4 regions of the Kitasatospora sp. NPDC085895 genome follow, and region 2 is predicted to be linked to each of the others. Evidence: riboswitches for the same ligand, from Rfam matches in the RefSeq annotation. Region 2 holds a riboswitch; each other region holds the start of a gene.
What was found. A riboswitch is a leader RNA that binds a small molecule or an ion and turns the genes downstream of it on or off. The one in region 2 is predicted to bind cyclic di-AMP.
Positions count from the first base shown of each region.

Region 1: linked by a shared signal. The riboswitch ahead of AB0442_RS25630 (peptidoglycan DD-metalloendopeptidase family protein) and the one ahead of AB0442_RS38430 (hypothetical protein) in region 2 are both predicted to bind cyclic di-AMP.
Region 3: linked by a shared signal. The riboswitch ahead of AB0442_RS10810 (NlpC/P60 family protein) and the one ahead of AB0442_RS38430 (hypothetical protein) in region 2 are both predicted to bind cyclic di-AMP.
Region 4: linked by a shared signal. The riboswitch ahead of AB0442_RS21890 (M23 family metallopeptidase) and the one ahead of AB0442_RS38430 (hypothetical protein) in region 2 are both predicted to bind cyclic di-AMP.

Region 1 covers NZ_JBFBJY010000046.1:17,281-24,843, forward strand. Annotated here, with positions in the region: gene AB0442_RS25610 (ATP-dependent Clp protease proteolytic subunit) at 11-640, opposite strand; gene tig (trigger factor) at 926-2,317, opposite strand; tRNA gene AB0442_RS25620 (tRNA-Pro) at 2,577-2,650, opposite strand; tRNA gene AB0442_RS25625 (tRNA-Gly) at 2,815-2,888, shown strand; gene AB0442_RS25630 (peptidoglycan DD-metalloendopeptidase family protein) at 3,627-4,658, opposite strand; cyclic di-AMP (ydaO/yuaA leader) riboswitch at 4,664-4,826, opposite strand; gene AB0442_RS25635 (DUF6348 family protein) at 5,176-6,009, shown strand; gene AB0442_RS25640 (hypothetical protein) at 6,228-6,422, opposite strand; gene AB0442_RS25645 (PP2C family protein-serine/threonine phosphatase) at 6,859-7,563, opposite strand, start outside.
Region 2 covers NZ_JBFBJY010000118.1:1,238-8,800, reverse strand. Annotated here, with positions in the region: gene AB0442_RS38455 (class F sortase) at 49-861, opposite strand; gene AB0442_RS38450 (excalibur calcium-binding domain-containing protein) at 958-1,320, opposite strand; partial or broken gene AB0442_RS38445 (GNAT family N-acetyltransferase) at 1,774-1,896, opposite strand; gene AB0442_RS38440 (hypothetical protein) at 3,097-3,381, opposite strand; gene AB0442_RS38435 (hypothetical protein) at 3,732-3,911, opposite strand; gene AB0442_RS38430 (hypothetical protein) at 4,495-5,895, opposite strand; cyclic di-AMP (ydaO/yuaA leader) riboswitch at 5,899-6,072, opposite strand; partial or broken gene AB0442_RS38425 (hypothetical protein) at 6,180-6,662, opposite strand; partial or broken gene AB0442_RS38420 (transposase) at 6,916-7,194, opposite strand.
Region 3 covers NZ_JBFBJY010000012.1:124,324-131,886, reverse strand. Annotated here, with positions in the region: gene AB0442_RS10825 (PfkB family carbohydrate kinase) at 1-234, shown strand, start outside; gene AB0442_RS10820 (hypothetical protein) at 219-1,184, opposite strand; gene AB0442_RS10815 (C40 family peptidase) at 1,553-2,611, opposite strand; gene AB0442_RS10810 (NlpC/P60 family protein) at 2,849-3,916, opposite strand; cyclic di-AMP (ydaO/yuaA leader) riboswitch at 3,927-4,115, opposite strand; gene AB0442_RS10805 (NlpC/P60 family protein) at 4,475-5,503, opposite strand; gene AB0442_RS10800 (NYN domain-containing protein) at 5,695-7,056, opposite strand; gene AB0442_RS10795 (hypothetical protein) at 7,285-7,557, opposite strand.
Region 4 covers NZ_JBFBJY010000035.1:23,583-31,145, forward strand. Annotated here, with positions in the region: gene AB0442_RS21875 (sensor domain-containing protein) at 1-413, opposite strand, end outside; gene AB0442_RS21880 (GNAT family protein) at 497-1,111, opposite strand; gene AB0442_RS21885 (hypothetical protein) at 1,208-2,095, shown strand; gene AB0442_RS21890 (M23 family metallopeptidase) at 2,172-2,942, opposite strand; cyclic di-AMP (ydaO/yuaA leader) riboswitch at 2,950-3,112, opposite strand; gene AB0442_RS21895 (YiaA/YiaB family inner membrane protein) at 3,338-3,628, shown strand; gene AB0442_RS21900 (4-oxalocrotonate tautomerase family protein) at 3,655-3,864, opposite strand; gene AB0442_RS21905 (alpha/beta hydrolase) at 4,014-4,850, shown strand; gene AB0442_RS21910 (TetR-like C-terminal domain-containing protein) at 4,850-5,416, shown strand; gene AB0442_RS21915 (hypothetical protein) at 5,458-5,643, shown strand; gene AB0442_RS21920 (PaaI family thioesterase) at 5,840-6,265, shown strand; gene AB0442_RS21925 (hypothetical protein) at 6,406-6,621, shown strand; gene AB0442_RS21930 (sensor histidine kinase) at 6,734-7,563, shown strand, end outside.

The sequences.
Region 1 (7,563 bases), on a different contig from region 2:
GGGCCGGCCGTCAGGCGGTGAAGCCTGCGCCGGTGCCGCCGCCACCGGGGACGTCCGCGGCGCTGTGCATGATCTCGTCGATGAGGCCGTACGCCTTGGCCTCCTCCGGGGTGAACCAGCGGTCGCGGTCGGAGTCAGCGGTGATCTGGTCGAAGCTCTGGCCGCTGTGGAAGGCGATCAGCTCGGACATGCGCTTCTTGGTGCGCAGCAGCTGCTCGGCCTGGATCCGGATGTCGGAGGCGGAACCGCCCAGACCGGCGGAGGGCTGGTGCATCAGGATGTTGGCGTTGGGCAGCGAGAAGCGCTTGCCCTTGGCGCCCGCGGTGAGCAGGAACTGGCCCATCGAGGCCGCCATGCCCATCGCGATGGTCACCACGTCGTTCTTGATGTACTGCATGGTGTCGTAGATCGCCATGCCCGCCGAGATCGAACCGCCCGGGGAGTTGATGTACAGGAAGATGTCCTTCTCCGGGTCGGCCGCCAGGAGGAGGAGCTGCGCGGTGATCTTGTTGGCGATGTCGTCGTCGACCTGCTGGCCGAGGAAGATGATGCGCTCGTTGAGCAGCCGGTTGTAGACCTGGTCGCCCAGGCCGCCGAGCACGTCACCGGCGGCGGCGCGCGGCGCCGTCAGGCCATCCATCTGCATCTGCGGGAACGTCACTTAGCCACCTGCTCAGTCGATCTGCGTGTGTGTCGCTGTCCACCGACCCTAACGCGCAGGCCGCGGCTCAGAATCCCCCACGCAGAACTGTTCGCTGTGAGCGCAGGGTGCGCGCGGAAATACGGGAGACCGGGTGGGTGGGCGGGTGGCGACCGGGCGGGTGGAGACCGGATGGGGCGGGCGGGCGGCGGGCGGGAACCCCCACGACACGACCCCGGCCCGGACACCTGGGGTGTCCGGGCCGGGGTCGTACGGGTGTGAGGATCAGGCCTCGGTGGCCTCGTCCTCGACCTCGACGGTCTCGACGGCGTCGGTGGCCTCGGTCTCGTCCTCGTCGTCCTCGAAGGAGACGGTCTCACCGTTGCTGTCGGTGACGGTGGCGGCCTCGACGACCAGGGCCAGCGCCTTGCCGCGGGCGACCTCGCCGACCAGCAGCGGAACCTGGCCGCCCTGGACGATCTGCTGGGCGAACTGGTCCGGGGTGAGGCCCGAGCCGGCGGCGCGACGGATGAGGTGCTCGGTCAGCTCCTCCTGGCTGACGTTGAGCTCCTCCTTCGCGACGATCTCGTCCAGGACGAACTGGGTCTTGATGCCCTTCTTCGCCTGCTCCTCGGTCTCCTTCTCGTAGTCCTCGACGGACTTGTCCTGGGTCGCGAGGTAGGTCTCGAGGTTCATGCCCATCGGCTCGAGCTGGTGGTGCTCGAGGTTGTGCTTGCGGGTCTCGACCTCGTCCTTGAGGAGCTTCTCCGGGTACTCCATCTCGACCCGGGTCAGCAGCTCGTCCAGGACCTTCTCCTGGGCCTGGGTGGCCTGGTCGAACTCCTTCATGCGCTCGAGGCGCTTGCGGGAGTCCTCCTTCAGCTCGTCCAGGGTGTCGAACTCGCTCGCCAGCTGGGCGAACTCGTCGTCGAGCTCGGGGAGCTCCTTCTCCTGGACGGCGGTCACGGTGACGGTGACCTCGGAGCTCTTGCCGGCCTGGGTGCCGCCCTTGAGCTCGGTGGTGAAGGTCTTGGACTCACCGGCGGACAGGCCGATCACGGCGTCGTCGATGCCGTCCAGCAGGCGGCCGGAGCCGATCTCGTAGCTGACGCCGGCGGCGGTGCCGTCCTCCGGCACCTCGCCGTCGACCTTGGCCTCGAGGTCCACGACCACGACGTCGCCGGCCGCGGCGGCGCGCTCGACGTCCTTCACGGAGGAGAAGCGCTCGCGGAGCTGCTCCAGCGACTTCTCGACGTCCTCGTCGGCGACCGAGACGGCGTCGACGGTGACCGAGATCTCCGAGAAGTCCGGAAGGGCGATCTCCGGGCGGACGTCCACCTCGGCGGTGAACTTCAGGTCGCCGCCGTCGGCGATCCGCTCCACGCCCTCGATGTCGGTGATCTCGGGCTGGCCGAGGACCTCGATCTTGCCCTCGTCGACGGCCTGCGTGTAGAAGCGCGGCAGGGCGTCGTTGACGGCCTCCTCCAGCACCGCGGCACGGCCGAAACGCTGGTCGATGACGCGAGCCGGGATCTTGCCCTTGCGGAAGCCCGGAACCGTGACCTGCTGGTTGATCTTCTTGTACGCCGCGTCGAGGCTGGGCTTGAGCTCCTCGAAGGGCACCTCGACGGTGAGTCGAACCCGGGTCGGGTTCAGAGTCTCGACGGCGCTCTTCACGGTTTGGTCTCCTATGGGCTTGCGGTCAGGTTGTCTCCGCCAGACGTCCGCGGCCGGAACGGCCGGTCGGTCGGGCGAGACGGGCGATGGGCGATTGGGGCTGCATCTCCCGTACGGGGGTGGACGGTGAGCGTGACTCCTCGCCCTCGGGCGGCTGCCGCCTGTGTGCATGCCACAGGTACCACCGCCATCGGCCCATCCTACCGGTACCACGAAAGCAACAGGGCCCCGCCCGCCTGACGAGACCCTGCCGAAAGCGTCGGGGTGACCGGATTCGAACCGACGGCCTTCCGCTCCCAAAGCGGACGCGCTACCAAACTGCGCCACACCCCGTAGTGCCGAAAGAGAGAGTACACGCCGGTCCGGGCCCCCTCGCCGTAATATCAGCAGGCACAGGAGCGAAAGCGGTGTGCATTCGGCCGACCCGACCAGGTAGGCTGACCCCCGTCCCCGAGGCCCGCACCGGCTGAGGGGCGACGTGCCGTCAACGCACGTACGCGGGCGTAGCTCAATGGTAGAGCCCCAGTCTTCCAAACTGGCCACGCGGGTTCGATTCCCGTCGCCCGCTCCAACACGAAGGCCCCAGCTCAGCGACATGATCGCGGAGCTGGGGCCTTCGTCGTCCGTGGCACTCCCGGAGCACCGCGCCGCGGGCTCGGGTCCATGGCTCGAAGGCGACGCGACTGCCGCACCGTACGGACTGCTCCCCCGGCGCGCAGCTCATTCGGCGCCACGGGCGGTGACCGCACGAAGAGGGCCCGACCTCCCGTTCGGCGAACGTGCACGGATCCTTGGGAGAGGTCTCGGCGCACGAGGTGCGCAAGGTGGTGCAACGGTTGCCGCACTCCGCGGCAACCTGCCGACGGGCACATGCCAGAGAGCGGTCGTACGCACAGCCGCGAAGACGCTCTTCGCACCGGGTCCGCGGAACCGGACGTCGCGAGGACGACCCGGGTGGCGTTCGTGGCGCCGGTCTCCGGGGTCGTCGTCGATGGGGTTTGGCCGGTCAGCCCAGGTGGTGGCGGGTGACGGCGGTGGCGACGGCGAGCAGGACGGCGGCGCGCTTCGCCCCGGTCGGCCGTTCGGGAACGTTCTGCCGGTCGGGGGCGTGTTGCCCGCCGTACCGGGGAGCCGCGCCGGCGCGGCGCGGGAGCGGTGAAGTGCCCGTGCGGCACGGGAGGTTGGGAACGGCCGAGGCCCGGCCCGGGATCACAGGATCCCCGGGCCGGGCCTTCGGATGCCGCGCGGTGTGCCTCGGCGGCGCTGCCTCGGCAGGGTTCGCGTCAGCGGAGCGCGTCAGCGGTGTGCGTCAGACGCGGACACCGTGGGCGGCGAGGTACGCCACCGGGTCGATGTCGGAGCCGTACGACGGGGTGGTGCGGACCTCGAAGTGCAGGTGCGGGCCGGTGACGTTGCCGGTCGCGCCGGAGAGGCCGATGATCTGGCCGGCGGTGACGGTCTGGCCGACCGAGACCTTCAGGGCCGAGAAGTGGGCGTACTGCGAGTACTTGCCGTCGGCGTGCTTGATGACGACGTTGTTGCCGTAGGCGCCGCCCCAGCCGGCCTCGACGACGGTGCCGGCGGCGATCGCGTGGATCGAGGTGCCGGTGCTGACGGCGAAGTCGACACCGGTGTGGTAGCCGCTGGACCAGTTGGAGCCGGCCTTGTGGTACGGGGTGCCCAGGGAGGCGGCGACCGGCGCGACGTAGCCGGAGGCAGCGGCGGCGGGCTTGGCGGCCTCGGTCTTCGGCGCGGCCGGCTTGGCGGCCTCGGTCTTCGGCGCGGCCGGCTTGGCGGCCTCGGTCTTCGGCGCGGCCGGCTTGGCGGCCTCGGTCTTCGGCGCGGCGGGCTTGGCGGCCTCGGTCTGGGGGGCGGCCGGCTTCGGCGCGGCCTGGACCGGGGTGCGCTTCTCGGAACGCGAGGCGGCGGCGTCGGACTTCTTCGTCTCGGCCTGCGGGGCGGCGGCCTGAACGGCGTGGCCGCCGACGGTCAGCTTCTGGCCCGGGAAGATCAGGTTCGGGTTGCCGCCGATGACCTGCCGGTTGTCCTGGTAGAGCTTCTTCCAGCCGCCGTCGACGTGCTGCGCGTTGGCGATCTTGGACAGGGTGTCGCCACGGACGACCTTGTAGCTGGCGTCGGCGGCCTGAGCGGCGTCGGCGGCCGGAGCGGCGGCGGGGGCCTCGGCGTGCGCGGCGGCCGGAGCGGCGGCGGCCGGAGCGGCGGCCGGGACGGCGCCGTGGGCGCTCGCGGCGGAGGCGGCGGTGACGGGGATGGCGATGGCGGCGGCGGCCACACCGGTGGCGACGGCGACGCGGGACAGACGGGTGCCCAGAACGGACATGGGGGTGTTCCTCTCCGACGCCTGCGAGGTGAGCTGTCGGGTTCGGGCGGGGAGTTCGCCCGGTCGCGGAAATGACGCGACTTCACCCCAAGCCGTCCCGGATCACCGGGTGCGGCACTTACCTTGGGTCCCCCGCTCCTGCCGTGCACGGAAGGGTGCGTGACCCCGGACGGCGGCAGGACTCGGCGTTCCGCCCGGTGGCCCGCCCGGCCGGTGTGGCCGGGCAGGCTCCGAGGAAAACCGATGGGCCCCTCCGGAGGCAAGCTCCCCGTCCCCAACGGCCCCCCGGGGCCCTCGCGGGGGTCACTCTCCGCCCGCCGTCGGTGGGCGGAGCGCAGTCGCCGCAGTGACCGTACGTGTCCGGACCATCAGCAGTCAGGCAAATCGGACACCCCGCGTGGCTGCCCGCTCGCGGCCCGGCACGGATCATGGCCCGCCCGGTGACGCTGGTCACCCGGGGGGCCGATAGCCTCGCTCCCGAACGGTGTTCGACCCCTTTTCGAGCGAGGAGCCCCGGGTGCGCGCGCAGTCCAGGCTGGATGTGATCCAGCGCAGCGTCGTCCGGGAGATGGCCCGGTTCGGTCAGCGGTTCACGGTCGAGGGCAGTGTGGTCCGCGGGCCCGGGACGACGGCCGTGGCGGTGCGGGAGCACCCGGGCGAGGGCGGCGGCGCGGGGCACGTCGACCTCGGTTTCGCCTTCGACGTGGGGCGGGCGGACGGCCCGGTGGTGTGGGACTGCACGGCGGGCCTCGGCCGGACGGAGGAGGAGCGGCTGGAGAGCGCGGTGCGGATGTGGGCGACCACCACCGCGGCCGCGGTGGTCGAGCTGCAGGAGGGCCGCGGGGCGCACGGCGACCACGTCCGCGCGGCGCGGTTGCCGGGCTGGCGGGCCGTGCAGGGGCCGGCCGCCGTCTTCGGCTTCGACAGCGAACGGCTGTCGGAGTGGCTCGCCGGCCACCGGTTGTTGCCGGAGCTCGCCGGGGTGCTGGCCCCGGAGCTGGCTCCGGACGGTGCGGAGCCGGCCGTGACAGGTGTGAAGCTGTTCCTGGGCGGCCGGGCGGGCGAGGACGTCGCCGAGGTCCGGGTCAACGGCGCGGTGTCCGAGTCCGCCTCGGCGGCGCTGCGCGCGCTCGGCTGGCCGCGCGGCGAACGGCTGTGCTGGGCACGGCTGTTCGTGCTGATGGTGCCGGAGGGCCGGCCCGTCGGGGAGGCCCCCGCGGCAGTCCGCTCCGCCCCCGTGGACGCCGGCGGCGCCCGGCCCGCCGGGGCCGTGGGGAACACCGGGATCGCCGCGCCCGCCGCGCGGCCGGGGGTGCTGGCCCGCTGGCGGCGGGCCCGGGCCGGGCGGTAGGTCCGGACGGCCGGACGGCTCACGACGGCGGTCGGCCCGGGTCTGGCGACACCCCCGGGGCGGACGGGCACGACCGGCTCGGACGCCACGGCCGGACCGGAGTCGGAACCCGGCCCGCGAGGGCGGAGTCCGTCCCGCGAAGGGGACTTCGGCCCATCGGAACGGACCACCGGAGCGGAGTTCGCCCGCCGGGGGCGGAGTCCGGCCCGCGGGAGGGGTCAGCTCGCGACGGAGGAGATGGTCTTCGCCAGCTGGTTGAGGAAGTCCTGGATCGGCCGGGCGGCCGTGGACTGGCTCACCATGAAGCCGAAGAGTGCCGCGATGATGGCGTGGCTGGTCTTCAGCTGCTTGTTGCGGATGAAGATGACGACGATGACGCCGAACAGGAACAGCGCGGAGACGGAGAAGGCCACCCGGACTCACTTCCTCAATCTGTGGCGGGGGTTCGTGCTGGAACCCCGTGTCGGAACCGGACCGCGGCCTGCGCCGACCGTCCCTGGCACGAGTCGACCGATCCCGCCGCCGTGGAGGCGTCCGCGGCGCCGGTGACGCCTGCTGTCTGCCGCACCTCTCGCCCCCCGTCCCCCGAGCATCGACCAGCCCACCCGGACTCAGTGTGGTCGTTCGTGCTGCCTGCGTAAAGGACTAGCCGGGAGCCCGGAGCGAAGATCCTGCCATGTGAGACGAATTTCCGCCGACCGAGACGATAGCCGATGTCTCCTGACGAACCGTCGGCGGGGGCGGGGTGGAACGCGCCGGAACGGCCGATCGACAGGCCCGGGGCCCGCGGTCCGCAGGTGAAGAGGTTGTCAGGATTGGCCGAAGATCACTCCCGGGGGTTGACAGGCGCTACTGCCGCCCCACCAGCAGCACGGCGCGGTCGTCGTTGACGTCCTTGGCGACGGTCTCGATGAGGCGGCCCGCGGCGCCGCGGAAGCCGTTGACGACGAGTCGGTCGGCCTCGCCCATCAGCCGGTCCATGCCCTCGGCGAGGTCGCGGCCGGGGATCTCGACCATGCCGTCGGTGCACAGCATCAGCACGTCCCCGCTGTCGAGCCGGCCGCGCAGGCCCTCGAACTTGGCGCCGTCGTAGATGCCGAGCAGCGGGCCCTCCTCGGACTCCTTGGCCTCCCAGGCGCCGGTGCCGCCGTGCCGCTGCATGCCGGGCAGGTGGCCGGCGGAGAGCAGTTCGTACTGGCCGGTGTCGAGGTCGAGCACCAGGTGGACGGCGGTGGCGAAGCCCTCCTCCCACTCCTGGCGCAGCAGGTAGCCGTTGGCGGCGGGCAGGAAGTCGTGCGCGGGCAGCGAGCCGAGCAGTCCGCCGAAGGCGCCGGAGAGCAGCAGGGCGCGGCTGCCGGCGTCCATGCCCTTGCCGGAGACGTCGGCGAGGACGACCTCCAGGGTGCGGCCGCCGGGGCCGGTGCGGGCGGCGACCACGAAGTCGCCGGAGAAGGACTGGCCGCCGGCGGGGCGCAGCGCCATGTCCGCGGACCAACCCTCGGGCAGCCGGGGCAGCTGGCTCTGCACCCGGAGCCGTTCGCGGAGGTCGAAGAG
Region 2 (7,563 bases):
GTGTCGTCTGCTCGGGTGACGATGAGCCGTTGCGCCTGTACGTGAACTTCAAGCGACCGGTGATGCGGACAGGGTTGGGGACCGGCTTCCTGCTGTAACCCCGAGGGTGGCGACGGCAGGGGCAGGAAGTCCGGTGAGCGCTGTGGGCCCGTGCGGGTGTGCCGTGTCTGTATGACAACATCGGATTGCCGTCAGGTGGGCGTAGACGACGGTGTTGTCCTGGTAGCCGCCGTGTTCGCGGTCGAAGGGCCCGGCGCAGGTGATGAGGCGCAGTTCGGACCGCGTGGCTGGTTGGTAGACGCGGCTGCTCGGAAAATCGGTCTTGGGGTAGTCCTCGACCGCGTCGATGGTGAAGACCGCGGTTTGCCCGTCGCGGCGGTCCAGTGCCACGGTCTGACCGGGTGTGAGGGCGGAGAGTCGGTAGAAGACGGCCGGCCCGGTGCGGGTGTCGAGGTGGCCCACGACGAGGGCGGTGCCGATTTCACCTGGCGAGATTCCGCCGTCGTACCAGCCGGCCAGGTTGCGGTCGTCCGATGCGGGTGGCTGCAGCGTGCCCGTGGAGCCCAGACGTACCGGGATCAATGGAGCGTCAACTCCCAAGTCCGGGATATGGATCCGTGTCGGATCCGAGCGGAACATCGCTGCGGAACCATCCTGCGGTCGCGGTGCCGGCGCCGCCGTCCTGGTCGGGGGATTCTGCGCCGTTCGGGGTCGGACCGGTACAGGCGCGATGGCCTCGGAGGCGGTCACCCAGGCGGCGGCCGCCAGGAACAGCGCGATGACCACCAAGACCATCGGCACGAAGACCGCGCCCCGCCGACGGGCAGGCACGGTCTCAACCGGCTTGGCATCGTCAGACACACCGCCCCTCACTCTCGTCATCGGTCCACGGTTCGGTCTCGGCGCAATGGCCGGACATGGGGCCGCAGCCGCGGCCCCATGTCCAGGAGCGGGTGGTCAGTTCGATCGGCCACCCAGCCGTCGGCGCGCAATGCCGGCGCCGCCGGCCACGAGCACGGCCCCGCTCGCCAGGCCGGCGGCGACCAGGAGGCGCGTGTCATCCCGCGCGGGGCCGGTGCCAGCCGACACGCCGCCGACGGGCACCTGCAGCGCCGCTGCGGGGACGGACGCCGGAGCGGACGCGGCCGACGAGCTGCCGGCGGCCGGATCTGCCGTGACGGCATGAGGCAAGGCCTCGCACGCGATGCCGTCGTTGTCTGCGTCCAGGTTGCTGGGATCGAACGGGTCTGCATCGAACACCGCCTGAGCCTGTTCCTGGGTGGAAAAGTTGGAACAGTCGAAATCTTGTGCATGGGACATGCCGGCCAGCGGGAGGCACGCACCGGCGGCGAGGACTGCGGCACTGAGGGCAACACGGAGACGCATCACATGACCCTTACCTTTAGTAGTCGAATCATCACTAAAGGTATGAAGACTCGGTCGACGCGCCACTCGACACCAGGCCCTCCGGCAGCGTTCCACCCTTCTGGCCACTGTCAGCGAGAGATCGCATACGAGGCGACCAGGCTACTCCGGCCGAGTTAACGTCCAATGCCAACCCAAGACCACGCCGCCCGCTCCACACCCTGGTCACCCTCCCTCCCGGCGCGCTGGCCGAGGAATGGTTGCTCACCGCGTGCGCGGACCGCGGCATCGCCCTGCGCGGCCTCACCGAATCCACCACCAGCCTGCGCCGGACACCCCGAACGGCCTGCTGATCGGCTTCGCCGCTCCTCCGACGACGGGTACCCCGGGGCACTGGACGCCCTGTTCTCACTCCTCGCCGAGACCAGGTAGCGGCAGGACCGGCTCCCAGGTGTCCACCGCGAAGTCCAGCGTCATGCCATGGCGCTTGTCCAGGCCCAGCGCGCCACTGCTATTGGCGGTGTCTACGCCTGAGGCTGCCCCCGCCCTTCCCGGCCTGTTTGGAGGCCGTTATCCGGTCTGTCTGGCGACCGGACCGGGCACCGAGGTCAGCACCACAGCGCTGGCAGGCCAGTGTGTCGGTGACGGATCGTAAGGTCGGGCGATGACCACCACCGACCCACCCACCAACTGGCCCGCACCAGGCGCCCTGCCTGACCCGTCGGTGCTGTTCGCGGGACCAACTGGGCGTCGCTGGAGACCGCGACCGGTACTGTCAGGAAGCTGCCCCGAGTACTGATCCGGCTGCTCGAGCCGGGCCCGGAAGACCCTCGACGCCCTCGAACCGGTACGGCACCAGAACACCATCTACGAGGCCACTCCCGCGACCGCCCTGTTCGTCGCGGCGCTCCTCGCCCGCCGCGCGACACAGCACGGCGCGGAGGGCGACGGCGTGCTGCTTCTGGCATGGCTCGCCTACGACTCCGACGACGCGTGCGTCGCAGCCGGCAACCGCTACTTCGACCGGAACCACCTGGACGGCTACCCGGCCATGGCCGCGCTGCGTGCTCTGCACCCGATGCTCTACCGGGCCGTCTCACCGTCCCTCGACCACCCCAACGCAGCCGTTTGCGACACCGCACTGGCCGCAGCCCTCGCCATCGCCGAACATCCCCGCCCCAGCCCCACACCGAGACGACCTCGCCCACCGAGCCCGTCGGCTCCTCCTCACCAACGACATCCGGTGGCGCCGCCAGCAGGCCCTCGACGCCTACGCGCCTGGGAACACGACACCACTGCCCTAGCCAGTCCCGGCAACGACGACCGAAACCCTTGCACCAGAGACTGCTTTCTTGACGTGAATCCACCACCCCGCCCTTCTGACAGTCCCGGCAGCGCAGCGGCCACCTGCCCATCACCAGCACGAACTGCAAGTAGTACGCCAGGCGTTCCTCCCCACCACGCTCCGAACCCCCGAGGGCTGGCGGTGCGGGAGAGGGGGTGGTGGCGAACTGGGCGAAGCCGCGCCAGGTGTCCACCGCGTACGGCGCCGACACCTCCTCCACATCCCCGCCAGCCGGGCTGGGCCGCCCGCGTCCGGTGGGCCGGCGGCACTGGCCGCGCCCGCGGGGTCCGCTGCCGTATCGGCCAGCGATGCGTCGGCCCCTGGCGCGTCGTCCTGGGCGGCCGGGAGGGTGCCGGTGAGGGCAGGGGTGCGCGGCTGGTGGGTGTTCACCACAGTTCGGCTTCCTTGTGCGCGTCCCACAGTCCCAGGCCGGTGTAGGGCGGGGGGTAGCGGCCCGGGCCGAGGTCGTCGTCCCAGCCGTCGTCGTCCGTGTCGTCCTCGGGGTCTTCTCCGTCGTGGCCCGGATTGTCCGGGGTGTTCTGGCTGGGATCGCTCCAACGGTCGCCACCACCACTGTCGTCGTTGTCCTCGGGCCAGGGGGCGACGGGGTCGAAGCCGTGGCCGGTGTCGTCGTCGGGGTCGAGGAGACCGTCCGGGCCTTCGTCGTCCACGAGGCCGTCACCGTCCGGGCCGTCAGCGGCAACGGCATCGGCGCCCTCGGCGGTGCGGGGATCGACACCGTTCGGGCTGCTGCCGGTTTCGGGGGGCGTGTCCACGCCCGGGGCGGAGCCGCCGCCTGCGCCTGCTCCTCGCCCGCTCTGCCTGCCCTGCTCTCGCCGGTCTTGGCGGTGCCGCCACGCGTGGGGCAGCCGGTGGCGGTGTCCGGCGTGGACGCCGTGCTGGTGTTGGTACCGGTGGCAACGATGGCGGCGGCTGGTGGGTGGGTGGTTGTCCGGCTGGGACTGGCGTCCGGTGTTGAGTGGGGATGCGGGCGGGCATGGCGTGGGTGAGGACGGCTTGCTCAGTGGGGTGGCGCCTCCGGATTCAGCGCGGCGTTGGAGGTCGTCCAGGGCGTGGGCGAGGTCGGCTTCCCGTGCTCTGGGCTGGGGGAGCGGTGGGTGAGGGTGGTGCGCAGATGGTGCCAGGTGCGGTCGTCGAAGGGCTGGTGGACGTGGTCGCGGTGGATCCAGGGGATCTCCACTAGGCCGTCGGGGTGGTCGGGGAGGCGGATCCAGATCTGGCGCAGGTCGTGGGGGTTGTGGTGGACCTCCCATCGTCCACCGCGTGCCGTGACGGTCGAGGGCTGGCCGCGCCAGGGCCCCAGCAGGTCGGCGTCGTAGGTGCGCTGTTCGAGGCGATCCCGTGGTCGTGGATCGTCAGCCAGCGCACCAGCTGCAGCTCGAGATAGTCCCGGCCGGTGAAGGGGAGGGGGACATGGCCGGCGACGGCGACGAGCGCGTCCCACATCTGCATCGGCGTCAACCGCACCCTCGGCAGCGCCGGGTGGCGCAGGCCCTGGTGGGGTCGGTGGTGCCAGTGGACGAGCCACTCCTCAAGGAGGTTCTGCAGCTGGGGGGACGCTGTAGCAGCCGCCGCGACGGAGCTCGTCCGAGTGCTTCGAGGGACGTCCCACCGGACTTTCCCTTCCTGGAACGACAAGGGCCAAGTGACAGGGGGTGCCCGCATCGCGGGGCAATGCCCAGGTGTGGTGTGGCGGTGTTCGTGCCGGTGGGGGCAGGGGGCGCCGGTGTTGTTTCCGGCGCCCCGGGAGGATCACCTTCGTGTCAGGGGGTGGGTACGGGCATTGTCGTGAATGCGGTGTTCAGGCTCTGCCACATGGGTTTGGTGGCGGGGAGCATGTCTTCGGCGTAGTTCCACCAGAAGTACCCGCCCGCGTAGTAGGGCAGGTCGATGTGCAGGCCGTAGTAGTAGTTGAGGAGTGTTGTGGCCTGGTCCTGGGTGGTGGTGGTGACGGGGTTGGGCAGGCCGATTTCACCGAAGGCGAGTTCGGCGTTCGGATACAGCGTGTGCAGTTGCTGGAAGTAGGCGGTCCAAGTGGCCGCGCTCGGCCGGATGTCGTTGCAGTCGGCTTCGTAGTAGCTGAGTGTGACGTAGTCGAGGCCGTTACGCATGTCTGCGGGCACGTACTGGTTGGTGAAGGCGATCGGGTCGAGCTCGGAGGGGCCGTTGCCGCAGCCGATGTCGTAGTAGAGGGTCAGTGCGGTGCGTTTGCCGGCCGCTTCGACCTGGCTGTAGGCGTCGGTGATCTTGGCGGAGAGGTCGCTGTAGTTGCCGGTCCAGTTGCCGTTGACCTCGTTGCCGATCTCCCAGAGGTCGACCTGGTCGCCGAAGGCGTTCAGGTACTGGGCGACCCGGTCGTGGTAGGCCTGGGCGGAGTAGTCCTTGATGTAGGAGGAGTCGAGGATCTCGCCCATGAGGTAGCTGACCGGCTGGAGTTGGTTGACCGCCTGGGTGTACTGGGAGGGGTTCACATTCTCGTCGAAGACGATGCGGGTGGTCGGCTTGTGGGACAGCCGCTTCGACGAGTCGACGATGGCGGAGAGGTTCGAGACGTCGTCGACGGTGACGCCGTACAACGGGGCGGGCAGCTCCCTCATGCCTGCCGGAGCCTGCGTGGCGGTGGGCGCGGGGAGCGGGGTCGGGGTGCTCGACGTTGGTGCCATGGTGGGTGTCGCGGCCGTGGCCGTCGGGCTTGGTGTTGCCGAGGCGGTCGGGGAGGCCGCCGTGGCGCTCGGGGCCGGTGCGGGGATGGATCCGTTGCCGACGGTCAGTGTGCGCGCGGGCAGGTTGTGCCGGCTGCCTGCAAGGTCGCGCCAGTAGCCGAACTCGGAATAGGTGCCGGCCGGCAGGGCCAGCGCGCCGGTGGTGATCGACACACCCTCCGGGCAGATCCGGACGGAGCGGGCCGCGCCGGGGAAATCGGTGCGCTTGCCCGCGAGGTCGCGTACCGAAACACCCAGGGTGTCGGCGGTGAAGCAGTGCGAGGAATGTACGGCGAGGGTTGCGGTGGCGGCGGTGTCGGCCGCCACGGCGGTCGGGCCGAGCTGGTCCTGAACGACTTTAGGGCCATTGCTAGCGGCCTGTGCGTGGCCGACAAGAGGGATGGCCAGCAGGCCGGCAGCGGCCAGCGCGCCGATCCGGACAGGAGTGGCGGTAAAACGCATGGGCGGGTCCCTCTGCGACGCCTGCGAGGTGAGCTGTCGGGTTCGGGCCGCATGAGGTGGCCCGGCCGCCTGTGGAACGGCTTCACCCCTAGCCAGGGCCGACCGTGCGCGCGCGTGCGGGGGCCGAGGCGTCCTACCTGGTTCCCCCGCTCCCGTCCGTACCGGTGCTCGATCGACCGCCGACGGGTAGACGGGACTCGGCGTCCCGGCAGCGGGTCCGTCTTTCGGCGGACGACGTGAAGCAGGCTAGCAGGAGACATCGTGTACGAGTCAACGCCCCGCGTCGGCTCGGTCAGCCACCCGCGCGCTGTCAGGCGCTTCGCCTTCGACCGCAACGCCTCGATCTTCGCGGGCACCGGGCCCAGGCCGAAGCAGCCGGCCATTTCCTGGCAGGTCAGCGGGCCTTGACCGAGCCGGCCCCGGTCCGCGAGAGTCTGCACGATACGCTGGTAGTCCGCCGACAGTGCCGACCGGGCCAGACCCGCACGCCACATCGGCACCACCGACTTCGGCTTCGCCGCCTGCGAAGATGCAGGCAGCGCGGGCGGTTCACCGCGATCCGACGGCTTCTCGGCGACGTCCGGGCCGGCGATGTCTCCTTCGCCCGGGGACAGCACCTTGCCGACGCGTGAACGGGCAATCACCCACTCGTTCTACTCCCGCTCGGCCGCGACCAGCTCGGCCTGGTCCGCCTCCTCCCGCAGCTCGTCCACACGACGGCGAGCGGTCAGCTCACGCTGTTCCAGCAACCCCACGACCGACGGCATCCCCCGAGCTCCAGCAGAGCGACGACACGACACGTCACCACTCCCCGAGACCGCCGACCCCATGCCTGAACAGTGGAAACGCACTCCTCAAGCCTGGGCTACCGCAGTCCCGCCGAGTACGAGACCGTCCTCGCGGCCTGACCACCACAGCGATGGTGTCCGTCAAAGCGGAGCAAGCTCAGTTTGACGTTGTGACCTGCCTGCTTCTCCGCCTCGATGAACGGGTGCACCGTCACCGGGTCTCCTTCGCGAAGAAAGCCGTGGCCCGCTTGAGGATGTCCACGTCCTCGCGCAGGCGGCGGTTCTCCTGCCGCAATCGGGCCAGTTCCTCGCGCTCGTCGCTGGTCAGGCCGTCCCGCTCGCCGGCGTTGACCTCGGCCTGGCGCACCCAGTCGCGCACCGCGGTCTCGGTCAGGTCGAAGTCCTTCGCGACCTGACCCACCGACCGGTCGCCGCGCTGGCACAGGTCGACGATCTCGGCCTTGAACTCCGACGTGAACGAGCGCCTGGGCCTCGGCTTCTTCTTCCCCATGCTCTCCATGATGGACATCATCCTTCCGAGGCCGAAGCCCCTGATCAGGAGTGTCCGTCAAAGCGGATCAAGCCCAAACGCAGTCTGGTCCCCTGTCGCCGTCCTCGCGTCGGCCCGTGCCTGCCCGGGCGATGCCTGCGCGTCCAGCGACAACTCGCGCCGCCACGTTCGTCATCCTCAGCACGGCTCAAAACGTACCAAACGCGCTATATCGTTCGGCCGTTCTTGGGCGAAGCGGTCGGCCTCAGTGTGTCGAGTCAACGGAACCCGCCGGGACCTGCGAGGGCCGTAGACCAGCCCACTGGCGGGACGCCGTCCTGCGCGGACGGCACGTCCTCGATGGGTGGGCGGACGAGACACGCCCCGGGT
Region 3 (7,563 bases), on a different contig from region 2:
CGGCACGTGCCGGCGGTCGACCCCGGGGTGCCGGTGGTGGACAGCAACGGCGCCGGCGACGCCTTCGTCAGCGGCTTCCTCGCCGGCTGGCTGGCGGGCCGGCCGGTGGACGCGTGCATGCTGGCGGGCTCGGTGGCCGGCGCCCACGCCTGCACCGCGGCGGGCACCCACAGCGCCCTGATCGACGGCGAGGGGCTCGCCGCGGGCCTGGCGGCCGCTCAGCGGCGCAGCTGACGCACCAGCTCGGCCGACCAGGCCTTGGTGAAGGCGGGCAGGTCCAGACCGAGCTCGGCCTGGAGGACGCCGTCCAGCCGGGCGGGGTCGCCCATCGCGCCGACCGCCCGGTAGAGCGCGACGAGGCGCTGCGGTCCGAAGCGGTGCGCGACCGTCTCGCAGGCGAGCCAGGCCTGCTCGTAGGCCTGGGCGATGCCGGCGGCGCCGGCGGCGAAGTCGGCGTCGGCCGGCAGGGCGGTAGGCACCCGGCCCGCGGCGACGTCGCGGGCGAGCTCCGGCGCGATCTGGCGGGCGGTGCGGCCGGCGCCGCGGTAGCCGGTGTAGTCGGCGACGCCCTCCGAGAGCCAGAGCGGCGTCCAGCTGCGGGTGGCCGCGCGGGTGGCGACGTGGGTGGCCTCGTGGGTGATCACGACCTGCCGGCCGAGGTCGCTGAGGCCGCGGAAGGCCTCCGGGTTGACCATGATCCGGTCGGCGGGGGTGGCGGCGGGCTCGCCGCCGGCCGCGACGGTGACGGCGGCGATGCCTTGGTAGGAGCCGGCGGCGACGTCGAGCATCCGGGCGAACTGCGGCTCGGTGGCCGGGGTGAGGACGAGCAGCCGGCCGGGCCACTCCCGGCCCCACAGCTCGGAGACGGCGGGCACCGCCTTGTCGGCGACGGCGACCAGCCCGGCGAGCTCCTCGGCGGTGCCGAGGCCGAGCACCAGGCAGTGCTCGCCCTGGGCCGCCCGGACCTCGCCGAGGTCCCAGAGGGCGGCGCTGCCGTCCGGCTCGTCCGCGGAGAGCAGCCAGCCGGCCGGGCCCCGGTCGAAGGTGAGCCGCCGGGAGAGCACCGCGGGGTGCTGGTCGACGCCGCGCAGCCGGTGGGCGAGGCCGGCGGTGACGATGATCCGCCCGTCGGCGTCCGGTTCGGTGACGCCGCTGATCCGGTACTCGACGGCGGAGAAGGGCACGGCGGCGGCCCGGACGGCGGCCTGCTCCTGTGCGGCCCGCGCCGCGGGGGCCGTCCCGGCGAGCAGGGCGGACCGGTCGGCGCGCAGCAGGGCGCGGGCGCGGGTGGCGAGCAGGTCCTCGACGCGGGCCCGGACGCCGGCGCTCGGCGCGCCCTGCGGGTACAGGCCGGCCCGGTCCCCGGTGGCGGGCAGGGCGCGGGGCGCGGAGAGCTGGGCGAGGCCGCCGACGGCCAGCAGCAGGGCGGTGCGCCGGGAGATCCGGCCGTCGGCGGGCAGCGCGGACCGGCCCGCCGCGGCGCGCCGGGGCAGGTCGGTGACCAGGGGCTCGGCCTCCCCGCCGGACGGGCCGGGCTGCCGGTGGAAGGCGCTCAGACCCGCACCACCCCGCTGACGGGCATGGCAGCGACGCTCTCGTAGCGGACCCGGGCTCCGGGGTACGGGGCATGCACGACCACGCCGCCGCCGGCGTACATGCCGACGTGGTGCATGTCCTTGTAGAAGATCACCAGGTCTCCCGGTCGCGCCTCGGACAGGCTGACTCGCCTCCCCGCGTGTGCCTGCGCCTGCGAGGTGCGCGGCAGGGTGACTCCGGCCTGCCGCCAGCTCCAGTACATCAGACCGGAGCAGTCGAACGTGGAAGGGCCGGTGGATCCGTAGACGTAGGGCGAGCCGATCCGGCTGATCGCGGCGGCCAGGGCGGCGGCGGCGCGCTCGGAGGAGGGCGGCCGGTCGCCGAGGTCGATCCGGTCGGTGCCGTGCGCTGCGCTGCGGGCCGCGTCGGCGGCGTCGTCCGCGGCCAGCCGGGCGCGTTCGTCGGTGGTGAGGCCGCCGAGCAGCCGCTGGGCGTCGCCGAGCCGGCGCCGGACCTCGTCCTTGTGGTCGGCGAGCGAGCGGCGGACCTCTTCCAGCTCGGCGAGCTTGGCGGTGGCCTCGGCGCGGCGCTGGTCGAGCCGGCGCTGCCGGTCGAGCACCTGGTGCAGGGTGTCGCTCTGCCGGCTGGCGGCCTGGTCGAGGGCGCGGGCGCGGGTGAGGTAGCCGGCCGGGTCGGACTCCAGCATGAGGCGGACGGAGGGGTCGAGCCCGCCGTCGCGGTACTGGGCGGCGGCGACGGTGGCGAGGTCGGTGTAGAGCCCGTTCAGCTCTTCCTGGCCGGTGGCGATCTGGTCCTGCAGCTGGCCGGCCTCGGTCTGCAGGCGCTTCTGGTCCTCCCCCGCGGCGTTCGCGCGCTCGCTGGCCTGCTCGGCCTCCTCGTAGAGCCGGTCGACCTTCGCCCGGACGTCGGCCGTCCGCCGCCCGGGGTCGGCGGGGGCGCCGTGGGCCGCGGTGCCGACGGTGGCGCCGACGGCCGTGGTCGCCGCGGCCGTGAGCACCAGGGCCCGGGCGAGGGTGTGGCCGCCCGGCAGTTGGGGGCGTCGGTGCGCGGACATGCGGCGGCGGCTCCGTTCCTGCGGACGGACGGCCGCCGCCGCCCGGGTCGGGCGGGCGTCCTCGCGGACATCCGGGGGCAGACGTTAGCGAGTCCGGCCGGGCTAGTCCAAACCCTGCCAGCACCGAATATTTGACCTTCAATCGGACATTCTGCCGACGGGGCCGCCGGTGCGGCAACGGCCGCGGGCCCGGCCCCACAGGGGGGCCGGGCCCGCGGGGAGCCGCCGGACGGGCCGTCAGACCCGGACGATCGCCGAGATCGGCATGGCCGTCGCCGAGACGTAGCGGACGACCGCACCGGTGTGCGGCGCGTGGATGACCTGCCCGCCGCCCACGTACATGCCGACGTGGTGCTGGTCGCTGTAGTAGATCACCAGGTCGCCGGGCTTGGCGTTGGCGATGTTGGTGCCGATGTTGGTGCCCGCGCCGGCCTGGGACTGCGAGGTGCGCGGGATCGAGACGCCGGCCTTGCCGTACGCCCACTGCATCAGACCGGAGCAGTCGAAGGTGCTCGGGCCGGTCGCACCGTACACGTACGGGGCGCCCAGCGCGGACTTTACGGCCGCGATCGCCTTGGCGGTGTACGAGCCCGAGGGCACGTCCGCACTGCCGAGGTCGGGACGGGCGGTGTCCCGCGAGGCGCGGTCCGCGGTGGACTTGGCCGCGGAGGCCGCCTTCGCCTCGGCCGCGGCGAGGTCGTCCTTCTCCTTCTGGGTGAGGGTGTTCAGCAGGGCGCTGGCCTTGGCCAGCTTGTCCTGGAACTCCTCCTTCTTGGCCTTCAGCGCGCGGGTGCTGGTGTCCAGCTCGGCGAGCTTGTGCTCGGCCTCGGCCTTCTGGCCGTCCAGCTTGGCCTGCTCGGCCTTGAAGGACTTGAGGGTGTCGGCCTGGGTGGCGCTCATCCGGCTGACCGCGCCGGCCTGGCCCAGGAACTCGCCCGGGTTGCTGGAGAGCATCAGCTGGACGGTCGGCGAGATGCCGCCGTCGCGGTACTGCTGGGCCGCGACCTCGGCGAGGCGGCCCTGGACGCCACTGACCTCCGCCTGCTGGCGCGCGACCTGGTCCTGCAGCTGGGTGACCTGCTTCTGCAGGTCCTGCTGCTTCTGCTCGGCCGCGAGGTAGGCCTCGTTGGAGGCCTCGGCCTGCTCGTTGAGCTGGTCGACCTGGGCCGCGACCTGCTCCTTGGTGGGGGTCGGGTCCGCGTGCGCGCCGGTCTGCGAGGAGAGGGCCACCGCAGTGGCGGCTGCCGCAGTCAGGATCGAGGCGCGGGTACGGCCGACGGGCTTGGGACGACGATGGGACGCCACGAAGGCGGACTCCTTCTTCCTCACACCGCCTACCGGGTGAGCTGACGGGTTCGGGCCGGAAGCATTGCCCTACGACGCCTCACGCCCGCACCCGCCCGTCCGCGGTCCGACCGCGGCCCGGCCGGCGCGGCCGACCTGACGCCGATTCACCCCGGGGGAAACGTGGTTCCCCGGCTCCGTTCGACAGCACCCCCGCAGGGGCTCCCCGTGGACGGTCGGGACCGTCCTGCTGCGTCGCGGACTCGGCGGCGACCACCGCCGTCGCCCGGGTTGGGCGAACCACTGTGCGGTGATCCGTGGGGATGACCCTAGTAACCGATCCGTGATCCGTTCAAATCCTTGTCAGAAAAACGACGGGGAAATGTTGTCGCGAAAATGTGATTGCGACCGCCGGTGACCGGCGATCCACGCTCGGCTGACGCGATGTCACCCGTCGGCGGACAAAACGCGACGCCCGGGCGTGTCGGAGATCACACGGTGATCACGACGCGCCCGGGCGTGTCATGCGGCATCAGAAACGCCGCAGGTGAGGCTTATGTCCGAATTGCTACCGGAGGGTCAGACGCGGCGGATCGTCTTGATCGGCAGGGTGTCGGCGTCCATCACCTTCACCACGTCGCCGGTGTGCGGCGCGTGCACGACGAGGCCGTTGCCGATGTACATGCCGACGTGGTGGGCGTCCGAGTAGTAGATGACGAGGTCACCCGGCTGGGCGTCGGCCAAGGAGGGTACCCGGGCGCCGACGCTCGCCTGCGACTGCGAGGTGCGCGGCAGCGACACGCCGGCCTTGGCGTACGCCCAGACCATCAGACCGGAGCAGTCGAAGGAGTTCGGGCCGGTGGCGCCCCAGACGTACGGGGTGCCGCGCTTGCCCATCGCCGCGGCGACCGCGGTGGCCGCGTAGCCGGAGGCCGGCGGCAGGCTGCCCAGGTCGTAGCGGCTGTCGCCGCGCGAGGCGCGGTCGGTGCCGAGGACCGCGGCGCGCTCGGCGGCGGTCAGCGTGCTCAGCAGGCTCTGGGCCTCGGAGAGCTTCTTCTGGACCTCCGACTTGGCGTCGTTCAGGACCTGGGTGGAGCGGTCCAGCTCGGACAGGATGGCGGCGGCCTCCTGCTTCTGCTGGTCCAGCCGGCGCTGCTGGTCCCGCAGGCCCTTCAGCGTCGAGGCCTGGGTGTCGGTGGCCTGCTCGTTGCTGGACGCCTTCGCGAGGTAGTTGTCCGGGTTCGAGGAGAGCATCAGCGCGACCGTCGGGTCGACGCCGCCGGTGCGGTACTCGTCGGCCGCGACCGCGGACAGGCCCGACGCCACCTGGGAGAGCTGCTCCTGGCTGCGGGCGATCTGGTCCTGCAGCTGGTCGGCCTGCTTGCGGAGCTGGTCGGCCCGCTCCTTGGCGCCGTTGTACTTCTCGGCCGCCTGCTCCTGCTCCTCGAGCAGCTTGTCGACCTGGACCTTCACCTCGTCCTTGCTCGGCTTCGCCGGCGCGGCGTGCGCGGCGGCCTGGGCCGACAGGGCGACCGCGGTCGCGGCGGCAGCGGTGAGCACGGTGACCCGTGCGCGGCTCGGCTGCTTGGGACGGCGGTGGGAGGCCAAGGGACTAGCTCCTTCTTCCTGCTGGACTCACCCGATCGGGTGGACGTCCGGAAAATAGGTTTGACGCCAGACCCTAGTGAAGATCCGCCTCCTGCGCCACTCCCGTGCCGGGCGAACTTGGCGCGGAACGCTGGATTTCACCACCCCGACACAACCCCGCCACCCGGCCCTCCACCTGGGCCGACGGCCCGTCAGGGCCGGGCGAGCCGGTTGAGCAGCAGGATCGACGCGACCGGGCGTGCACCGGCCTTCCGTACGCCGTCCGCGACCTCCCGATCCGTGGAGACCACCACGACCGGCCGGCCCTGCGGCTCGGCCCGCACCAGGCGGCGGATCAGCTCGTCCGCGGTCTCCCCGGTGCGGCTGAAGCGCACCCGGACCCCGCGCGGCGGCGCCATGATCACCGGGACGTCGAGGTCCTGTCCGTCGAAGACGCAGGTGACCTCGGCCTGGGTGCGCTGCGCGAGCATCGCCAGACCGCCCAGCAGCCGCATCCGCTGCTGCTCCAGCGGCAGCGTCGGGTACCCGGTCTTGGTCACGTTGTAGCCGTCGACGACCAGGTGCACCTGAGGGATCGCCAGCAACTGGTCGAGCAGTGCGGGGTCGTCCTCCGCCAGACCGCGGCGCGCCACGTCGTGCGGGTTGGCCGAGCCCGGCTCGACCGCCTCCACCAGGTCGGCCGGGCGCAGCTGCGCCACCGGCAGCGCCAGCTCGCGCTGCAGGCCCTGCGCCGACTGCAGCACCGTGTCGAGCAGCAGCCGCAGCCGCATGTCCTCCACGCTGCGGCCCTCGCGCGCCGACCGCCGGCCGGCCTCGGCGGCCGTCTCCAGCTCGGTGATCCGGTGCCGCAGCCGCCGGGCCTCGCCGTCCGCCGCACTGCGCTCGGCGGCCGCGGCGGCCCGCGCCGCCTCCAGCTCGGTCGCCAGCTTGCGGGCCTCGGCCTGCGCCCGCCGGGTGTCGCTCTCCAGGCTCCGGACGCGCTTGCGCAGCGACTCCGCCTCCCGGCGGACGCCCTCCGACTCGGCTCGGTGCCGGTCCAGGTCCGCGCGGGCGGCGGCGCGCACCTCCGTCAGTTCGGCCTGCAGCTTCTCCACCACCCGGGCGGCCTCGGCGGCGGCGCCCTCGGCGTCCGCCCGCTCGACCTCGTCGCCAGCCTCGACCACCAGCCGGCTCCAGCCGGCCGGGCGCAGCAGGTAGGCGGCGGCGGCCACGTCCATCGGGTCGGCGGCGGCCGGCACCGCGCCGGACTCCAGCGCCTTCACCAGGTCGGGCTGGCCGAGCCGCAGCCGATCGGCTATCCGGACGCGGAAGACCGGCTCCGCGTCCAGCGCCGCGGCCAGCGCGGTCGCCGCGTACTTGGCGCGCCGGGCCGGGGTGAACTTGGCGTACGGGCGCAGTCCCGCGGGCAGTTCGCCGGGCGGGATGGCGCCGAGCGCGTCGGCGGCGATGCCCACGACCCGGCGGCGGACCCCTTCGGGCAACGGCCGGTCCAACTGCTCGGACGGTGCGTCCCCGGCCGCGGGCTCCTGCCCGGCCCCGGCGGCGTCCGGCAGCTCCGCGTCCGCGGCGGGCTGCTGCCCCTGCGGCTCGGCCGGCCCGCTCGCTGCGTCCACCACGTCCTCGGCTCCGATTCTGGTCCCCGGGCCCGCGCGGCCGGTGGCCGCTGCCCTCGAAATGCACCGCTCTGTGCAATTGTCCCGTCTACCGTGCCCCGCCGGGCACCGTGCCACACACCCCGGCGGCGCCAGGGGCTCCACCGGGGTGTGTCGGAAGCGCGAGGCTCAGGCCTTCGGCTCGTCCTCGGCCGGCTGCTCGGCGGCGTCGGCGCCGGGGCGGGCCACCAGTTCCACCTGGTCGACCGCGTTGCACCAGCGGCAGCGGACCGACTCCAGGGTCTCGCTGAGCACCTCGGTCTCCTCCACCTTGGACTCGCCGCCGAGGTCGAAGTGCAGGTACTCCACCACCCGGGCCGAGCGCGTCACGTCGAAGCGGGTGAGGTTCCCGCAGAGCGTGCAGCGCCAGCGGGTCTCGGCGGTGGGGGCGGCGATGGTCATCGGAGG
Region 4 (7,563 bases), on a different contig from region 2:
AACATCAGCACCTGGTGCAGCACCGCACGCCAGCCCGCGCCGTCGGCGATCCGGTCGGTGACGGTGCCCCAGAAACCGGTGCGCTTCGGGACGACGGGCGCGGGCGCGGCGACCGGCGTGCCGAGCAGGACGCGGGCCCGGTGCCGCTCCAGCGCGCCGAAGCCCCGTGCCTGCACGAGCAGCAGGGCCAGCACCGGCAGGCCGAGTGCGGTGACGAGCAGGCCGAGCCCGGTGCAGAACAGGGCGACGGCGACGACGAAGGCCGCGATCGCGATCGGCAGGCCGGTGAGGACGAAGCCGACCTCCCGGTAGGTGGCGGCCGCGAACGGCGCCCGCAGGAAGCCGGGCCGGCGCCCGGCGGGCACGTCGCCCGGGTACGGCGCGGCGGTCTGGTGCAGCGGTGCGGTGGTCATCTGTGGCCCCTCGGTGTCCGTTCGGACTGACGACTCCACGGTGCCGGAGCGGGGCGCCCGGGGTAATCCGGCCCACCGGCGGCTCAGGGGTGGGGTTCTCCCCACCCCCGTGCTGCGGCGGGCCGCACCCACTCGTCCTCCAGCAGCGAGAACAGCAGCGAGTCCCGCCACGCCCCGCGCACCAGCAGGTCGTGCCGGATCCGGCCCTCCGGCCGGAAACCGGCCCGGGTCAGCACCCGCACCGAGGCGGCGTTCTCCGGGGCGACCCGGGCGGCGAGCCGGTGCAGACCGAGCGTCCCGAAGCCGAACCCGCAGAGCAGCGCGAGGACTTCGCCCGCGTAACCGTTTCCCCAGGTGTCCCGGCGCAGCACGCAGCCGAGGGAGGCGGCGCGGGTGCCTTCGAGTTCGAGGACGGCCTGGCCGATCGGCGGGTCCCCGCCGTCCCGCTCGGCCGGGGCGACGGCGAGCTGGTAGACGGTGCGCGGGTCCTGCTCGGCCTCGTCGAGCGAGAGCTCGATCTGATCGGCGCACTCCTCCTCGTCGCAGACCTCGTACCCGAGGTGCCGGACGGCCTCCGGGTCGCCGAGGACGGCGTGCAGGGCGAGGACGTCCTCCGGGGCCAGCCGGAACTCGCGGATCGCCAGGCGCGGTCCCACCAGGAGGACCTGGCGGTCCGTCCGGACCTGTTCGGCTGTCATGGCCGCCGACCCTACCCCGGCCGGCCCGGCCGCACCCCCGGCCCGCGGCGGGCCCGGGTGCCGCGCGCCGGACCCCGCACCGGCTACGGTACCGGCGTGGACGACGAAGACCTGCAGCTCATCCCCCGTACCCGCGCCGGGTCCCTGCTCGCCTGGGCGGACGCCGAGGCGCTGCCCCCGGTGCCGGAGGAGGCCGCCCAGCAGGTCCTGACCCTGCTGGAACTCGGCGGCGCACCGCTCCACGACGGCTGGCCCGAACTCGGCTCCGCCGTGGTCGAACAACTGCTCCACGAACGGCTCCACCTGTACGTCCAGCCGGAGGGCGACCCCGGCGCGTACGGCGAGACCGTCCGGCTGCTGATCGACCACCAGCGGGCCGCCCGGCGGCTCAACGCCAAGCGGCAGGAACGGCTGCACGCCGAGGCGGAATGGCAGGGCGAACTGCTCGGGACGCTGCTGCGGCGGCCGCAGCTGCTGACCTGGCCCCGGCTCTACACGCTGCTGCTGCGGGCGGACGGGGTGGACACCGCGGACACCGATGCGGTGCGGGCCTGGCTGGACGGTTTCCGCGCCCTGGAACCCGAGGACCGGGCGGCGGCGTACGCGGCCCTGGTCGACGGCGGCGCACTGGACCCGATGACCGGGGCGGACGCCGCACTCGGCTGGGGCGAGGCGCATCTGCTGTCGATCGGCATGGCGACGGACGGGGCGCGGCGACTGCTGGAGTACGGGCTGATGCAGCGCAGCTACCGGAACCTGGCGGCGCTGACCGCACAGGGCGAGCCGATGCCGTACGAGCTGCGGGGGGAGTTCGAGGACTTCGAGCAGGTCGTGGCGGACGTCGCGCTGTGGCTGTGCGGGCAGTGGACCGTCCCGGGACTGCCGGCCCTGCTGCTCACCGAGTACCCCGACCTGGCCCCCGAACCCGGCACCGCCGAACTGGAGGCCTACGCGGCAGCCCGCCGGGAAGGTCACGAGGAGTAGGCGAAGCGGGGCAGCGCCCCTGAGGTGCTGCCCCTGGAGGTCGCAGCCCTTGGGGTGGCTGCCTCCGGGGTGTCGGTCAGGGCTGGACGCCGTGGGAGCGGAGCCAGCCGAGGGGGTCGACGGGGGCACCGCCGGCGGGGCGGACCTCGAGGTGGAGGCGGGGGGTGGTGACGCTGCCGGTGGCGCCGACCGTGCCGAGGACGGTGCCGCGCTCGACCGGGCCGTCGGTGACCGCGAGCCGGTTGAGGTGGCAGTACCAGACCTCGGTGCCGTCGGGCAGGGTCTCGACGATCCGGTAGCCGTAGGAGCCGGCCCAGCCGGCCGAGGTGACGGTGCCGCTGCCGACGGCGGTGACCGGGGTGCCGGTGGCGGCCTGGAAGTCGAGGCCGGTGTGCAGGTGGGCCCAGTGGCCGCTGGGGCCGTACTGGGCGCCGAGGGTGTAGCCGCTGGTCGGCAGGGCGAGGGCGGTGGCCTCGACGGCGGCCTGGGCGGCGCGGCGGGCCTCGGCCTCCTGCGCGGCGGCGAGGCGGGCGGCCTCGTCTGCGGCGGTGCGGTGGTCGGCCTGCTGCTGGATGCGGGCGAAGAGGGCGAGGCCCGGGTCGGCGGAGTCGGCGGCCTGGTCGGGCGCGCTCACGGCGGGTTCGGCCGCGGCGGCCGGGCCGGCGGCGGCCGCGGTCATGCCGGCGGCGCCGAGGGTGGCGGCCACGGTGGCGGTGACGCCCAGCAGCGGGCTGCCGCCCCTGGTCTGCCGGGGCATCCGGTGGCGGGCCTGGTCGGCCTGCTCCCAGGGGTGGTCGAGGAGCCGGGTGGCTGCGGCGGCGGAGTCCGCCGAGTGCGTCGACGCCACGGGGGCGCACTCCTTTCCTTCCCTCGCCGACCGGGTTAGCTGACGGGTTCGGAGCAGGAAGGTCTCCTACGGCTGGGCCACCGGCCCGGCCGATTCACCCCAAGGAAGGTGGTTCCCCGGCTCCCGTGACCACCGGCGAAGGCAGCCGCGGGATTGAGCGACACGCGCACGGTGCCGTGTCGGTACGGCGTTGCCGACCGCGCTGCGTTATCAAACGTTAATGCTAGGCACGCCTTGATTCCAAGCGTCTGCGACGGTGGATTCGTAAGGGCTACGCGCAGGATGGGCGATTTGCCATGGATTGTGAATCAGTCCCTGACGGAGGGTGATCGCCCCCCTCGGGGTGAGTATCCGTACTCATGCGGGCCGGTGCCCGCTCCGGGACCCTGCAAGGCATGAGCGCACCGATGCAGTCCCGCACCACGGCCGCCTACTACGTGCAGGCCGTCCTGTCCTTCGCCCTCGCCACGGCCGCCCTGGCGATCGGGATCGCCCGCCTCCCGGTGGACGCCTGGATGCGCGCCTTCCTGGCGGTCGCCCTGCTGTACGTGATCACGTCCTCGTTCACGCTGGCCAAGGTGGTCCGCGACCGCCAGGACGCCGGGGAGCTGGTGTCCCGGGTGGACCAGGCCAGGCTGGACAAGCTGCTGGCCGAGCACGACCCGTTCCGGGCCGACAGCCTCTGAACCCCCGCGGGCCCGGCCCGCGGCGGTCAGCCGGCGGAGGCGGCCCGGGCCTGCTTGGCGGCGAAGGTCTCGCCGCCGGCCGCCCAGTTCCCGGCCGGGATCTCCTCGACGACGACCCAGACCTTCTCCGGGTCCGTGCCGGTCGCCCGGGCGTAGGCGGCGGTGAGCTCGCGGGCGATCTCGGCGCGCTGCTCCTCGGTGCGGCCGGCCAGCTGCTTGACGGTGATGAGGGGCATGACGCCTCCGGTCTCTCGGTTCCCGCGGTCCGCCGAAAGCTACCGCAGCCGGCACGCGCCGCCGCGCCGCCCTTGACGGCTAAGGCTATTAGCAATAGCTTTATGGCTACGGGCAATCAGCCGCGTCAGCGAGGCCAAGGAGGCCGGCCGTGAACGACACCCAGCACGCCCCGCAGACCCGCCACCTGGACGTCCCCGGCGGCCGCCTGGCGTACGACGACACCGAGCAGGGCGCCGGCACCCCCGTCGTCCTGCTGCCCGGGATGCTCGACCTGCGGTCGGCCTACCGGCACCTGCACCCGCTGCTCACCGCCGCCGGACACCGGGTGGTCACCATGGACCTGCGCGGCATGGGCGAGTCCTCGACCGCGTGGGACGACTACTCGCCGACCGCGATCGCCGGCGACGTCCGCGCCCTGCTCGACCACCTGGGCATCGACCGCGCCGTCCTGGTGGGCAGCTCGTACACCGGCGCCACCGTCGTCCGGGTCGCCGCGGACGCACCGGAGCGGGTCGCCGGGATCGTCCTGGTCGACGCCTTCTTCGAGAACTTCCCGCCGAACCTGCTGCAGAAGGCCGTGGTCGGCCTGCTCGGCCCGGCCGTCACCTGGTTCCCCGGCCTGTGGGGCGCCGCGCAGAAGTTCTACTTCCCGACCGCGCGGCCCGCGGACTTCGACGCCCAGCGGGCCCGGCTGGTCGCCGCGCTGAAGCAGCCGGGGCGCCGCCGGGCGGTCCGCGGCTACGTCCGCGGCGACTCCGCGCCGACCGGCTGGGGCGCGGACGTGCGGTGCCCGGCGCTGGTCGTCATGGGCAGCCGGGACCCGGACTTCCCCGACCCGGCGGCGCTCGCCGAGCGGCAGGCCTCGGCGCTGCGCGGGCGTATGGTGATCATCGAGGGCGGCGGCCACTACCCGATGGCCGGGTACCCGCAGGCCACCGCCGACGCCCTGCTGCCCTTCCTGGCCGAAGTGAACGAGGTCGCCTGATGCCCCGGGCCGGACTGACCCCCGCCGCCGTCGTCGACCGCGCGCTGGAACTCGTCGACGAGCAGGGCCCGGAGGCCCTCACCCTGGCCGCGGTCGCCGGCCGGGCCGGGGTGGCCACCCCCTCGCTCTACAAGCACGTCACCGGCGGTCTCGCCGAACTGCGCCGGCTGATCGCCGTCCGGGTCACCGACGAGCTGACCGAACGGCTGTCCCGGGCGGTGCTCGGCCGCGGCGGCGACGAGGCGCTCGCGGCGCTGATCGACGCCTACGTCGACTACGCGGTGCAGTACCCGTCGCGCTACGCGGCCCTGCCGCAGGCGCCGCAGGACGACCCGGCGTCGACTGCGGCGGCCGGCCGGCTGGTCGAGGTGATCCTGGCGGTGCTGCGCGGGTACGGGCTGGCCGGCTCCGAGCTGATCCACGCCACCCGGACGGTCCGTGCCGCGGCGCACGGCTTCGCCTCGCTGAGCACCGCCGGCGGGTTCCGGCTGGCCGAGGACGTCGCGACCACCCGGCAGCGGCTCACCGGGGTGCTGGTCGCGGGCCTGCGCGACTGGCCGCGCTGAACCGCCCGTGACCCGGCGGCGTCCCGCGCGTTGTGCAGGGCATGAAGAAGCGCAGCATGCTCGCCTTTGCCTCGCTCGCCGTCGGCGTCGTCGCCTCGCTGACCGCCCCGAGCGCCCACGCCGACGGGCCGCAGCACCGCACCGGTGACGCCAGGACGGTCACCGGCACCGAGCTCCCGGACACCGCCGCCGCCGAGGAGGCCGCCGAGGACGCCGACCTCGCCTGAGCCCGGGCGGCCCGCCGCCGCCCACCCCCGCTCCCCACGGGCCCGCGCCGACCGGCGCGGGCCTCCGTGCCGTCCGGGGCGGTGCGCCGGGCCGGGCGGGCGGTGTGCCGGGCGGCACAGCCCCGACCGGGTTGACGCGGGGCGGGTCGGCGGCGGATGGTTCTGGGGCACTCCGCCCCCGCACCAGGACCGCGCCATGGACACCCTCACCGACCGCCTCCGCAGCAACCTCGACGGCCAGCCGATGCTGGCGACCCTGGGGGTGGAGATCGTCGAGCTGGCCCGCGGCCGGGTGGTGCTCGACCTGCCCGTGCGGCCCGCGGTGACCCAGCAGAACGGCTTCGTGCACGCCGGCGCCATCTCCACGCTCGCCGACGCGGCGGCCGGGGCGGCCGCGCTCTCCCTGATGCCCGAGGGCAAGGACGTGCTCAGCGTGGAGTTCAAGCTCAACCTGCTCAGCCCCGGGGTGGGCGAGCGGCTGCGGGCCATCGGCACGGTCGTCCGCAGCGGACGGACCGTCACCGTGGTCGGCGCCGAGGTCCGTTCGATCACCGGCGGCGTCCCCGGCAAGGAGGTCGCGCTGCTCCAGGGCACGATGATCGCCGTGGAGCACGCCCCGTGACCGCGGCCGGTCCGCGACGGCACGGCATCGTCACCGAATCGGGACACCGGACGCCGCCCGGCGGGGTAGGTCTGGAAGTGGACGGCCCGCACCGGCCCCGGTCCGGCGGCACCCGGCAGGAACACGGAGGACGTGGAGAGATGACCAAGACGGCCCGCAGCACCGCGCCTGCCACCCGGCTCATCCCCGGCCAGCGCCCGCCGGCCGAGCCGCCGTTCGTCCCGCCGGCGGCCGGTCCCGGCACCGGTCCGGTCTCCGCGCTGCGCCGTGCGTTCGCGGTGGCCCGCGGGCTGCGCACGCTGCGTCCCGTCCCGGCACGGGCCCAGGAGTCCTACGGCGAGGTCGACGGCCAGTGAGGATCGACGCGTCGGCGTGCGGCATTCCGCTTGATTGACGCGTTCAGATCACCGTTCCGGCGATCTGTTCACACATACGTAGGATCATCATCCTAGAATTCGCCGCGTGACGATGTCTCAGTGGTGCGCAGCGGCAGCCGTTGTCCTCGCCGTCCCCGCGGTCCTGACCGCCGCGAGGTACCGGGCCGTCACCCGCACCCTGCGCCGCCGGCTCGACGAGCAGCAGCACGAACTCGACTCCCTGCGCGGCCGGTTGGCCGGTGAGCTGGCCCGGCGCAGCGCCGAGGGCGCGGCCGTCCAGCGCGAGCAGGAGCTGACCGCCGGCACCCAGCGCGCCTTCCTCAGCGTCGCCCGCCGGATCCTGGTGATGGCCCACGACCAGCAGGCCGGGCTGGACGAGATGGAGCGCAACCACGACGACCCGGTGCTGCTGGAGGGGCTGCTCAAGGCCGACCACGCCGCCGCCCAACAGGCCCGGCTGGCCCAGACGCTGGCGGTGCTGTGCGGGGCCCGGGCCGGCCGGCACTGGCCCGAGCCGGTCGCGCTGGAGGACGTCGTCCGCGGTGCGCAGTCGCGCATCCTGCCGTTCCAGCGGGTCGTCGTCCGCAGCCGGTTGGAGACCGCGGTGGTGGGCGCCGCCGCGGAGGCGCTGATCCACGCGGTCGCCGAGCTGCTGGACAACGCCACCCGCTACTCGCCGCCCAGCACGCAGGTGTTCGTCACGCTGATGCCGGTGCACAACGGCGCCGTGATCGAGATCGACGACGCCGGTGTCGGCATGCCCGAGGGCGCGGTGGAGAAGGCCGCCGCGGCGTTGGCCGGCGGCGGCGGGCTGGAGGTGTCCCGGCTCGGCGAGGTGCCGCAGCTGGGCCTGGCCGCGGTCGGCCGGCTGGCCGAGCAGTACGGGTTCCGGGTCACGCTCAGCTCCGCGCCCTCGCCGTA